One region of the Streptomyces sp. NPDC090032 genome, then DNA from elsewhere that is predicted to be linked to it. Evidence: riboswitches for the same ligand, from Rfam matches in the RefSeq annotation. Region 1 holds a riboswitch; the other holds the start of a gene.
The links. A riboswitch is a leader RNA that binds a small molecule or an ion and turns the genes downstream of it on or off. The one in region 1 is predicted to bind cobalamin.

Region 1 (6,447 bases):
GCCTTGCGGGACCCCGCCGGGTCACCGTCACCGGGCCCGACGGCACCGGGCACGTCCTCACGGCCCGGCACGCCGTCGCGGTCTGCACGGGCACGAGCGCCGCGCTCCCCGACCTCCCCGGTCTGGCCGACGTCGAGCCGTGGACGAGCCGCGAGGCCACCAGCGCCCAGAAGGTGCCCGGCCGCCTCGTCGTGGTCGGCGGCGGAGTCGTCGCCGCGGAGATGGCCACAGCCTGGCGGGCGCTCGGCTCGCAGGTCACGATGCTCGTACGGGGCACGGGGCTGCTGCCCCGGATGGAACCCTTCGCCGGCGAGCTGGTCACCCAGGCCCTCGTCGAGGTCGGCGCGGAGGTGCGCACCGGAGTCTCCGTGAAGGGGGTCACCCGGGAGGACGGCACCGTCGTCACCACCCTGGACGACGGCTCGACCCTGGAGTCCGACGAGATCCTCTTCGCCACGGGCCGCGCGCCCCGTACGGAGGACATCGGCCTGGAGACCGTCGGCCTCGAACCCGGCTCGTGGCTCCCCGTCGACGACAGCCTCCGCGTCGAGGGCAGCACCTGGCTGTACGCGGTCGGGGACGTGAACCATCGCGCGCTCCTCACCCACCAGGGCAAGTACCAGGCCCGTATCGCGGGCGCGGCCATCGCGGCCCGCGCCCAGGGCGTCCCGCTCCTGGAGACGGACCCGTGGGGCGCCCACGCGGCGACCGCCGACCACTCGGCCGTCCCGCAGGTCGTCTTCACCGACCCCGAGGCAGGCTCGGCGGGCCTCACCCTCGCGGAGGCCGAGGCGGCGGGCCACCGCGTGCGCGCCGTCGACTACGACATCGCCTCGGTGGCGGGCGCCGGCCTGTACGGCGACGGCTACCGCGGCCGGGCCCGCATGATCGTCGACCTCGACCGCGAGATCCTCCTGGGCGTGACCTTCGTCGGCCCGGGTGTCGGCGAACTCGTCCACTCGGCGACGGTCGCGGTCGCGGGCGAGGTCCCCATCGACCGCCTGTGGCACGCGGTCCCGTCCTATCCGACGGTGAGCGAGGTGTGGCTGCGGCTGCTGGAGACGTACCGCGGCTGAGGGATGACCCTCTGTGCGTGGCTGTCCGGGCGGGACACGATGCCCACCGCCCGGACAGTCTCACCCCGGGATCAGGACGCGGAGAGTTCCCCGCGGACCGTACGGGCCGCCGCGACCAGGTTCTCCAGGGAGGCACGGGTCTCGGGCCAGCCGCGCGTCTTCAGCCCGCAGTCGGGGTTGACCCACAGCCGCTCGGCGGGGATCGCCTCAAGTCCCTTGCGCAGCAGGGCCGCCGCCTCGTCGACGCCGGGTACGCGCGGCGAGTGGATGTCGTACACGCCGGGCCCGGCCTCGCGCGGGTAGCCATGGGCGGCCAGCTCGCGCGCGACCTGCATGTGCGACCGGGCCGCCTCCAGGCTGATGACGTCGGCGTCGAGGTCGTCGATCGCCTGCACGATGTCCCCGAACTCGGCGTAGCACATGTGGGTGTGCACCTGGGTGTCCGGCCGGACCCCGCTCGTGGTGAGCCGGAACGCCTCGGTCGCCCACGCGAGGTAGGCCGGGCGGTCGGCCGCCCGGAGCGGCAGGGTCTCGCGCAGGGCCGGCTCATCGACCTGGATCACCGAAGTCCCGGCCGCCTCGAGGTCGTTCACCTCGTCCCGCAGGGCCAGGGCCACCTGGCGCGCGGTGTCGGCGAGCGGCTGGTCGTCGCGTACGAAGGACCACGCGAGCATGGTGACGGGACCGGTGAGCATGCCCTTGACCGGGCGGCCCGTGAGCGACTGGGCGTACGTCGTCCAGCGCACCGTCATCGGTTCGGGGCGCGAGATGTCACCGGCGAGGATCGGCGGACGGACGTAGCGCGTGCCGTACGACTGCACCCAGCCGTGCTGCGTGGCCAGATAGCCGGTGAGCTGCTCGGCGAAGTGCTGCACCATGTCGTTGCGTTCGGGTTCGCCGTGCACCAGGACGTCGATGCCGGCCTTCTCCTGGAAGGAGATCACCTCCTGGATCTCGGCCCTGACCCGCTCCTCGTACGCGGCGGCGTCGATCCGTCCGGCGCGCAGCCCGGCCCGTGCGGTGCGCAGCGCCGCCGTCTGCGGGAACGAGCCGATGGTCGTCGTCGGCAGCAGCGGGAGGCCGAGGCTGCCGCGCTGGGCCGCCGCCCGTTCCGCGTACGGCTGCGCGCGTCGGGCGTCGGCCTCCTTGACCGCCGCGGCGCGAGCCCGCACGTGCGGGTCGTGGGTGAGGGCGGAGGTGGTCCGGGAGGCCAGGTCGGCGCGGTTGGCGGCGAGTTGGGCCGAGATCGTGTCGGTGCCCTGCGTCAGAGCGCGTGCGAGGGTGGCGATCTCGGCGGTCTTCTGGCGCGCGAAGGCGAGCCAGCGCAGGATCTGCGGATCGATGTCGCGTTCGAGAGCCGCGTCGACGGGGACGTGCAGGAGGGAGCAGGAGGCGGCCACGTCGACCCGGTCGGCCAGGCCGAGCAGGGTCCCGAGTGTGGCCAGCGACTTCTCCAGGTCGTCGACCCAGATGTTGCGGCCGTTGACGACGCCTGCGACCAGGCGCTTGCCGGGCAGTCCGCCGATGGCGGCCAGGGCGTCGAGGTTGGCGGCGGCCGCTTCGGTGAAGTCGAGGGCGAGCCCCTCGACCGGCGCCCCGGCCAGGACGGGCAGCGCGTCGCCGAGCCGGTCGAAGTACGAGGCGAGCAGCATCTTGGGCCGGTCGGTGAGCGCGCCGAGGTCGCGGTAGGCGCGCCTGGCGGCGTTCAGTTCGGCCGGCGTGCGGTCCTGGACGAGCGCGGGCTCGTCGAGCTGTACCCATTCGGCGCCCGCCTCGCGCAGATCGGCGAGGACTTCGGCGTAGACCGGCAGCAGACGGTCGAGCAGGGTCAGCGGCTCGAAGCCGGCGGCCACCCCGGGCGCGGGCTTGGCGAGCAGCAGATAGGTGACCGGGCCGACGAGGACGGGCCGGGCGGGCAGACCCAGGGCGAGGGCTTCCTCGAGTTCGGCGACCTGCTTGGTGGAGTCGGCCGTGAACACCGTCCCGGGGCCCAACTCCGGTACGAGATAGTGGTAGTTGGTGTCGAACCACTTCGTCATCTCCAGCGGCGCCACGTCCTGCGTGCCGCGCGCCATGGCGAAGTAGCCGTCCAGCGCGTCGGCCTCGACGGCCGGGCGGTGCCGCTCGGGGATGGCGCCGACCATGACGGTGGCGTCCAGGACGTGGTCGTAGAACGAGAAGTCGCCGGTGGGGACTTCGCCGATGCCCGCGTCGGCGAGTTCGTGCCAGTTCGCACGGCGCAGGCCGGCGGCGGTGGCGCGGAGGGTGTCGGCGTCGACGTGGCCCTTCCAGTAGCCCTCGATCGCCTTCTTGAGTTCGCGGGCGGGGCCCTGGCGGGGGTAGCCGTACACGGTGGCCCGTGCTGCCGCGGCTGCGGACTTGGTGGTCACGGAGATCTCCTTCGCGAGATGAATCCCTGAGATCCCGGCGACGGGACGCGAGCGCGAAGAGTGACACGGACCGGACGGCGCGGTCGCGTACGGCAGGGCACGCGCGCCCGTTCGATGTGTACGCCGACCCGCCCACGAGGTCACCGGGATATCCGCGCGCGAATGGTTCACGCGCGGGCAACGGGCAGGTCTTCGGACTCGCGGGCACGTCCCCCCGATGTCGGGCGGACACCTACTGGCCGTCGCTTCCCAGCCCGATCCATCGGGCCAGTGCGTGTGACGGCGGTCGTTCCAGCTCACCGCTGCGGGGCAGTCCCGGATTCCCACCGGGTTCCCTCTTACGACGCTCCCGCCTGGCGGACGGGGCGAACCAGCTGCACCGGTCACCCTACGCACGCGGGACGGTCCCGCGCGAACCCGTCCCGTACCGCGGCGCCCCTCGGAGAAGGGGCCGCGGTCTGTTTTGGGACGCCGTGGTAGCTTTCCAAGGCCAGTCGAACTCATGCCCGTCTGCCCCGCATTGCGGGAGCTCGGACAGGTATGTGTCAGGGAATCCGGTGCGAATCCGGAGCTGACGCGCAGCGGTGAGGGTGACGGGCGGGGCATCGGCCACTGGACGGCACACGGTCCGGGAAGGCGCCTCGTCCGCGTGATCCCGAGTCCGAAGACCTGCTGGCAGCCTTCGCGGGCTCCGGTCGGGGCGGCGGGGGAGACCGTGCGACCGGGCTCCGCGCATGAGCCCTCGACATCGAGGAAGTCCCCGTGTTCTTCGCGAACTCCGCCCCACCCCATGGCTCGCGTCGCCTCATATCCCGTGCCGCGCTCTGTCTCGCCGGGATGCTCGCTCTGGCCGCCTGCGGCAGCGGCGGATCCGCCGGCACACCGGCAGCGCGAGGCGGCGCCGACGGATATCCCGTCGTACTCGACAACTGTGGTGCGCGGGTCGAGGTGAAGACGGCGCCCGAGCGTGCCGTCTCTCTTGACCAGGGCTCGACCGAGATCATGCTCGCCCTCGGCCTCGGTGACCGCATGGCCGGCACCGGAACCTGGACCGACCCTGTGATGAAGGGACTCGAGAAGGAGAACGCGAAGGTCCAGCGGCTCGCCGACCGCTACCCGTCGTTCGAGAAGGTCCTGGACGCCGAGCCGGACTTCGTCGCCGCGTCGTTCGGCGCCACGCTGAGCAAGGGCGGAGTGGCGCCACGCGACCAGTTCGCGAAACTGGGTGTACCGGCGTACCTCTCACCCTCCGACTGCGCCGGCAAGGACAACAGCGGCGGCGGAGACGGCGCGCGCACCAAGACCCTCGGCATGGAAACGGTGTACGGCGAAGTCCGCGATCTCGCCGCTGTCTTCGATGTGCGCGAACGGGGCGAACGGCTCGTCTCCGCACTCAAAGCCCGCGTGAAGAAGGCCACCGGCGGCATCGACGCCTCCCGGACGACACTCCTGTACTGGTTCGCCAACTCCGACTCCCCTTATATGGCGGGCTGTTGCGGAGCCCCCGGCGTCATCACCCGCGAGGTCGGAGCGAAGAACGTCTTCGACGACACCCGCGACGAGTGGCCCCAGATCAACTGGGAGACGGTCGCCGACCGGGACCCGGACGTCCTCGTCATCGGTGACCTGACGCGCCGTTCACAGACCGCCGAATCCGCCGCCAAGAAGATCGAGTTCCTCGAGTCCAACGCGGTGACCAGGAACATGACCGCGGTGAAGAAGAAGCGGTACGTGCTGCTCAGCGGGCAGGCCATGAACCCGACCATCCGTACGGTGGAAGGCGTGGAGCAGGTCGCCGCGAAGCTGCGGGCGTTCGGCCTCGCCGGATGAGCGTGGAGGCGGCGCCGTCCTCCGCTGCCGGGAGGCGACTTCATGTGGTGCGCGGCGTGCTCGCCTGGCCGGCGGGCTTCGCGGTACTCATCGCCTCCGTGGCCGTGGCCATCACCATCGGCCCCGCCGACATCGGCATGACCGATGTCTGGTCGGCGGTGATCTCCCATCTCGGCCTGGGCGAACCGGGGTTGACCCCCATCCGCGACGGCATCGTGTGGAACCTGCGGCTGCCGCGCACCCTGCTGGCCGCCGTGTGCGGCGCGGGACTCGCGGTGTGCGGCGCCGTGATGCAGTCACTGCTGCGCAACCCGCTCGCCGACCCCTTCGTCCTCGGCGTCTCCTCCGGCGCCTCGACCGGCGCGGTCCTCGTCGTCGTACTAGGCGTCGGCGGCGGTGCCCTGTCGGTCTCGGGCGGCGCCTTCCTCGGTGCGGTCCTCTCCTTCGCGCTGGTCCTGGCGCTCAGCCAGGCCCTCGGCGGCTCCACCGACCGCGTGGTGCTGTCCGGCGTGGCCGCCATGCAGCTGTTCTCCGCACTCACTTCCGTCGTCGTACTGACGGCGGCGGACGCCGAGACGACGCGCGGCGTCCTGTTCTGGCTGCTCGGCTCGCTCAGCGGGGCGGGCTGGAGCGACGTCAACCTGTGCCTGGCGCTGCTCCTGGCGGCGCTCGTGATCTGCGTCGGACACGCCCGTACGCTCGACGCCTTCGCGTTCGGTCAGGACGCGGCCGCGTCCCTCGGCGTGCACGTGGCCCGCACGCGCCTGGTCCTGCTGTGCACGACCGCCCTGCTCACGGCGGCACTGGTCAGTTCGGCCGGTGCGATCGGCTTCGTCGGCCTGGTCCTGCCGCACGCGGCGCGGGCCCTGGCCGGCCCGGGCCACGCACGGCTGCTGCCGGTGAGCGCACTGGCCGGTGCGGTCTTCCTCGTGTGGGTGGACACCCTCGCCCGCACGGTCCTCGACCCGCAGGAGGTGCCGGTCGGCGTGGTGACCTCGCTGATCGGCGTACCGGCCTTCGTCCTCGTCCTGTACCGCACCCGGAGCCTGCGCAGATGACCCAGCCCGCTACCGGCATATCCGCAACCGGCACACCCGCTCCTGGCCCAGCCACCATCGGCCCAGCCACCGCCGACGGGCTGCGGGCCGAGC
Region 2 (6,447 bases), on a different contig from region 1:
GATGTGCTTGTACAGCGTCAGGACCAGGTTGTTCGAGACGATCGAGTCACCCGTCGCGAAGAACGCGACCAGCCGGCCGATCATGTGCTGCTCGCCCGGCGACAGCTTCGCGAGGTCGGCGACGTCCGAGTGGAGGTCGACCTCCTCGACGGTCCAGGTGTTCTTGATCGCGTCCCGGTAGCGCTCGTAGAAGTCCGGGTAGCGCATGGGACGCAGGGTCAGCTCGAAGCCCGGGTCGAGGAGGTTCTTCTCGGAGTTGGTGGTGGAGCTCATTACTGGCAGGCCTCGCAGGACTCGGGGTTTTCCAGGGAGCAGGCGACGGCGTCGGGGTCGGCGGCCTGCTGGGCGGGGATCGGGGCGGCGGACGCCGCGCGCGCGATCCGCGTCGCCGGGCGGGAGCGCAGGTAGTACGTCGTCTTCAGACCCGACTTCCAGGCGTACGCGTACATCGACGAGAGCTTGCCGATGGTGGGCGTCTCCAGGAACAGGTTCAGGGACTGCGCCTGGTCGAGGAACGGCGTGCGGGCCGCCGCCATGTCGATGAGGCCGCGCTGCGGGATCTCCCACGCCGTGCGGTACAGCTCGCGTACCTCGGCCGGGATCCAGCCGAAGCCCTGCACGGAGCCGCTGGACTCGCGCAGCGCCTCACGGCTCTGGGCGTCCCACACGCCGAGCCGCTTGAGTTCCTGGACCAGGTAGGAGTTGACCTGGAGGAACTCGCCGGAGAGCGTCTCGCGCTTGAACAGGTTGGAGACCTGCGGCTCGATGCACTCGTAGACACCCGCGATGGACGCGATCGTCGCGGTGGGCGCGATGGCGAGCAGCAGGGAGTTGCGCATGCCGGTCCTGGCGATACGTTCCCGCAGCGCCGCCCAGCGGTCGGGCCAGTTGAGCTCCACGTCGTAGTGGTCGGGGTGCAGTACGCCGCGCGCCGTGCGGGTCTTCTCCCAGGCGGGGAACGGGCCGATGGGGGTCCCCCCTGCACCGGAGCTCGTCGAAGGCGCTTGGGGGCGCTCGGCGAGGTCGGCGGACGCCTCGTACGCGGCGAGCATGATGCGCTCGGCGATCCGCGTGGACAGGGCCTTCGCCTCGGGGGAGTCGAAGGGCAGCTTCAGCTGGAAGAAGACGTCCTGGAGGCCCATCGCGCCGAGGCCCACCGGGCGCCACTTGGCGTTGGAGCGGCCGGCCTGCTCGCTCGGGTAGAAGTTGATGTCGACGACGCGGTCGAGGAACGTGACGGCCGTGCGGACGGTCGCGTCCAGACGCTCCCAGTCGATCTCCCCGTCCTGTACGAATGCGCCGAGATTGACGGACCCCAGGTTGCAGACCGCGGTCTCGCCGTCGTCCGTGACCTCAAGGATCTCGGTGCACAGGTTCGAGGAGTGGACGACGTTGCCGGGCTCCGCCGTCTGGTTGGCGGTGCGGTTGGCGGCGTCCTTGAAGGTCAGCCAGCCGTTGCCGGTCTGCGCCAGGGTGCGCATCATGCGGCCGTACAGCTCGCGGGCCGGCATCGTCTTCTGCGCGAGCCCGGCGGCCTCCGCCGCGCGGTAGGTGGTGTCGAACTCCTCGCCCCACAGGTCGACGAGGTCGGGCACGTCGGACGGCGAGAAGAGCGACCACGTGCCGTCGTCGGCGACGCGGCGCATGAACTCGTCCGGGATCCAGTGCGCGAGGTTCAGGTTGTGGGTGCGCCGGGCGTCCTCGCCGGTGTTGTCCCGCAGCTCCAGGAACTCCTCGATGTCGGAGTGCCACGTCTCCAGGTAGACGGCCGCGGCGCCCTTGCGCCGGCCGCCCTGGTTCACGGCCGCGACGGACGCGTCGAGGGTCTTGAGGAACGGCACGATGCCGTTGGAGTGCCCGTTCGTGCCGCGGATCAGCGAACCGCGCGAGCGGATGCGCGAGTACGAGAGTCCGATGCCGCCCGCGTGCTTGGACAGGCGTGCCACCTGGTGGTAGCGGTCGTAGATGGAGTCCAGCTCGTCGAGGGGCGAGTCGAGGAGGTAGCAGGACGACATCTGCGGGTGGCGGGTGCCGGAGTTGAAGAGGGTCGGCGACGACGGCAGGTAGTCGAGGCGGCTCATCAGCCGGTACAGGGAGGCGACTTCGTCGAGCGCGTGGACCGAGGCGTCCTCGGCGAGGCCGCACGCGACGCGCAGCATGAAGTGCTGCGGGGTCTCGACGACCTGCCGGGTGATCGGGTGGCGCAGCAGGTAGCGGCTGTGCAGGGTGCGCAGTCCGAAGTAGCCGAAGCGGTCGTCGGCGCCCTCGGCGACGGAGGTGGCGACGAGCGCGTCGAGGCGCTCGGCGTGCAGCGCCACGAAGTCGGCGGTGCGGTCGGCGATCAGGCCCTCGCGGTGCCCCACCGCGACGGACTCGGTGAACGAGGTGACGCCCTGCGAGGCGGCCTCGTCGGCGATGCTGATCGTCAGGAGCCTGGCGGCGAGCCGCGAGTACGCCGGGTCCTCGGAGATGAGGCCCGCGGCGGCCTCGGTGGCGAGGGAGCGCAGCTCGGCGGTGATGCCGGAGTCCGCCACTGCGGACCTGCCGCGCAGCGCGGCGGCGGCGACCTTGCCCGGGTCGGTGTCCGGGAGGTCGGCGGTCAGTTCGGTCAGGGTGCGCAGCAGCGCGGTTCCCGGGGCGTCGTGCTGTTCGGGGTTCCCTGCCAGCTCTGAGGCCGGTTCGGCGGGCGCGATGGTCACGTGGAGCTCTCCCTCGCTCGGCTCTGGGCCTGGCGGGAGGAGGGCACGGGGGCATGGCGGGGCCCGCGTCACCGGCCCACTCCACGAGACCCGGACGTCGTCATACCCGGGCCGGACGGCTCGGGCAGGGCTGTCGACAGGTCCTCGGACTTCACGTATGCGTGCATACGTACACCGTTGCGGGACAGTTCCGGACTTGCACCGGATTCCCCTGCGACGACAGCGAGCATGAGCATACATCTTGTGCCGGTCGACTGGCACAAGCCCACATCTTGTGTCGGATAGGCTCGCGCCGGCTTGGCGGGGATCGACGGGGGAGCGCGGCATGACGGGCTGGAGAGGGCAGTTGGGCGCCCTGGCGGCGGTCGTCGTCCTTGCGGCGGGGCGCGGCGCGGGCGGCCGTGGCGGCGCGGCGGGCCGGCGAGCGGCTCTACGGCACGCGGACGCAGTAGGGACCCACAGCACGACGCCCTCCCGTACGCGGGGTACGGGAGGGCGGTGATCAGGAGAGGGTCTGGGTCAGTGCGCGGACCCGGCCGTGGCCGGCGGGAGTTCGACCGCGACGCCGGGGTCGCCCGCGTCCGCCGTGTAGTCCGCCGGGGACGTCTCGTCGATGCCCTCAGGGGCCTTGAACGCCTTCAGGGCGAAGGTGAGGACCACGGTCACCACCACGTTCAGGACGAACGCCGTGAGGCCGATGTAGCCGATCTCGCCGATGCCGGGGATCTCCTTGGCGCTGCCGCCGAAGTGCTTCTGCGTCGGCGAGGCGACCCCGTACGCGGCGAGCGTGCCGTAGACCATGCCGACCGCCCAGCCGGCGAGCAGCGCCCAGCGGTGGAACCAGCGGGTGAACAGGCCGCCGACGAGGGCCGGCATGGTCTGGAGGATCCAGATGCCGCCCAGGAGCTGGAAGTTGATCGCGACGGTCTTGTCCATGGTGAGGACGAAGGCGAGCGCGCCCACCTTCACCAGGAGGGAGACCAGCTTGGAGACCTTGGTCTCCTGCGCGGGCGTCGCGTTCGGCCTGATGAAGTCCTTGTAGATGTTGCGCGTGAACAGGTTCGCCGCCGCGATCGACATGATCGCCGCGGGCACCAGCGCACCGATGCCGATGGCCGCGAACGCGACGCCCGTGAACCAGTCGGGGAACATGTTCTCGAAGAGCTGCGGGATCGCCAGCTGCCCGTTCTGCACCTTGATCCCGGCCGCGATCGCCATGAAGCCGAGCAGCGCGAGCAGGCCCAGCATCAGGGAGTACAGGGGCAGGATGGTGGTGTTGCGACGGATCACGTTGCGGCTGCGCGAGGACAGCGTCGCCGTGATCGAGTGCGGGTACATGAAGAGCGCCAGCGCCGAGCCGAGGGCCAGCGTCGCGTACGTCCACTGCCCGGCCGGTGCCGGGGCGAGCGATCCGACCGGCTTGCCCGTGGCCGGGTTGGGCGTCGCGAACTTCTCGTTCGCCGCGTGGAAGATGGCGTCGAAGCCGCCCAGCTTGATCGGGATGTAGATGATCGCGACGGCGATGACGAGGTAGATCAGACCGTCCTTGACGAACGCGATCAGCGCGGGGGCCCGCAGACCCGACGAGTACGTGTACGCGGCGAGCACCGCGAACGCGATCAGCAGCGGCAGGTCCTTGATGAACCAGTTGGTCGACTCGTCGCCGCCGACGCCCATCACGTCCAGGACGGCCTGGATGCCGACCAGTTGGAGCGCGATGTACGGCATCGTGGCGAGGATGCCCGTGATGGCGACGGCCAGGGACAGACCCTTGGAGCCGAAGCGGCCGCGCACGAAGTCGGAGGTCGTCACGTAGCCGTGCTTGTGCGACACCGACCACAGGCGCGGCAGGAAGGTGAAGATCAGCGGGTAGACGAGGATCGTGTACGGCACCGCGAAGAAGCCGGAGGCGCCGGCCGCGTAGATCGCCGCAGGGACGGCCACGAAGGTGTAAGCGGTGTAGAGGTCGCCGCCGAGCAGGAACCAGGTGACCCAGGTGCCGAACGAGCGTCCGCCCAGGCCCCACTCGTCGAGGCTCTGCTCGTTGTCGGACCTGCGCCAGCGCGCGGCCAGGAAGCCCATGACCGTGACGGCGATGAAGAAGAAGATGAAGACGCCGAGCGCGACGCCGTTGACTCCGCCGTTCATGCCTGCCCACCCGTCTTCCGGGCGCGCTGGTCACGCTGCCACAGCTTGTACGCGATCATCGTCAGCGCCGTGGAGATGAGGACCCACAGCATCTGGTACCAGTAGAAGAACGGAATACCGATGAAGGTCGGGTCGACCTTCGCGTAGGAGCCGACCCAGAGCATCGCCACGAACGGTGCGACGAGGCACAGGGCAATGACCACTCGCACCGGTGTGACCACCGGCCGTTTCACTTCAGGCACATCCGACATACGGCGGTCCGTCCCCTCGCTGATCCCGCTTATCTCATGCTTAACGTGGCGGAAATCTAGGCGACGATCTCGTCGTATGGAACCCCCGTCCGGATAACGGACAAAGCGTGGCCGACATGCCGTTCATGTGCCGACTTCTCGGGTCGGCACAAGCGGATTCGCGTACGGCGCCCGTCAGTCCGTCGGGCGCTTGAGGCGGGCCACGAACTTGTAGCGGTCGCCCCGGTACACCGAGCGCACCCACTCGACGGGCTGGCCCGTTCCGTCCACGGAGTGCCGCGACAGCATCAGCATGGGCAGACCCACGTCGGTGCCGAGCAGGCCCGCTTCGCGCGGGGTGGCCAGCGAGGTCTCGATGGTCTCCTCGGCCTCGGCCAGGCGTACGCCGTAGACCTCGGCAAGCGCCGTGTACAGGGACGTGTACTTGACCAGGGAGCGGCGCAGCGCGGGGAAACGCTTGGCCGACAGATGGGTCGTCTCGATGGCCATCGGCTCGCCGCTCGCGAGGCGGAGCCGCTCGATGCGCAGGACGCGCCCGCCCGCCGTGATGTCGAGGAGCCCGGCGAGGGAGTCGTCGGCGGTCACATAGCCGATGTCCAGAAGCTGTGAGGTGGGTTCCAGGCCCTGGGCGCGCATGTCCTCGGTGTACGAGGTCAGTTGCAGCGCCTGCGAGACCTTGGGCTTGGCGACGAACGTCCCCTTGCCCTGGATGCGCTCGAGCCGGCCCTCGACGACCAGCTCCTGAAGGGCCTGGCGCACGGTCGTGCGGGAGGTGTCGAACTCGGCGGCGAGGGTGCGCTCGGGCGGGACCGGGGTGCCCGGGGGCAGCGTCTCGGTCATGTCCAGCAAGTGCCGCTTCAGGCGGTAGTACTTGGGCACACGCGCGGTGCGGCCCGCTGCGGGTGCCTCCGCCGTCGTGGCGCCGCCCGCATCGGTTCCGCTGCTGCCCGCATGGGTGCCCATGGCCCGCCTTCCCGGCTCCTGTGGTGCTGCCGTCACCGGCTCCTCCGTCTGTTGCGGCTCACATGGTGGCACGGCCCTCCCTGCGGGAGCCGTGCTCCCTCAGGTGTCGGTCCGATAACGGACGCGACAGCCCTTCTTATACACCCTTGACACCCCTAAAGGTCTAGGCCAAGCTCCCCGTACTGGTCTACACCATTAAAGACCAGGTCCCAGTCCCACGTGCAGTACCACGTCGAGTTCGTTGCGTTCGTCGTATCCGTCGTTGTGGGCGGGGGGTTGCTGGCATCCCTGAGGAGGGTGACGTGAAGCGCAGGCTCATTGCGGCTATCGGTGTCGCGGGCATGTTGGTTTCGATCGCGGCTTGTGGCAGTGGTGATGACGGCGGC

Region 2: linked by a shared signal. The riboswitch ahead of ACIPWY_RS39230 (ribonucleoside-diphosphate reductase subunit alpha) and the one ahead of metE (5-methyltetrahydropteroyltriglutamate--homocysteine S-methyltransferase) in region 1 are both predicted to bind cobalamin.

What each region holds. Positions count from the first base shown of each region.
Region 1 is NZ_JBIVFF010000002.1:337,234-343,680, forward strand. It holds gene ACIPWY_RS05270 (dihydrolipoyl dehydrogenase family protein) at 1-1,076, shown strand, start outside; gene metE (5-methyltetrahydropteroyltriglutamate--homocysteine S-methyltransferase) at 1,148-3,466, opposite strand; cobalamin riboswitch at 3,653-3,807, opposite strand; cobalamin riboswitch at 3,956-4,158, shown strand; gene ACIPWY_RS05280 (ABC transporter substrate-binding protein) at 4,304-5,296, shown strand; gene ACIPWY_RS05285 (iron chelate uptake ABC transporter family permease subunit) at 5,293-6,354, shown strand; gene ACIPWY_RS05290 (ABC transporter ATP-binding protein) at 6,351-6,447, shown strand, end outside.
Region 2 is NZ_JBIVFF010000027.1:4,871-11,317, forward strand. It holds gene ACIPWY_RS39225 (ribonucleotide-diphosphate reductase subunit beta) at 1-273, opposite strand, end outside; gene ACIPWY_RS39230 (ribonucleoside-diphosphate reductase subunit alpha) at 273-2,699, opposite strand; cobalamin riboswitch at 2,817-2,967, opposite strand; gene mctP (monocarboxylate uptake permease MctP) at 3,219-4,847, opposite strand; gene ACIPWY_RS39240 (DUF3311 domain-containing protein) at 4,844-5,098, opposite strand; gene ACIPWY_RS39245 (GntR family transcriptional regulator) at 5,273-6,061, opposite strand; gene ACIPWY_RS39250 (extracellular solute-binding protein) at 6,364-6,447, shown strand, end outside.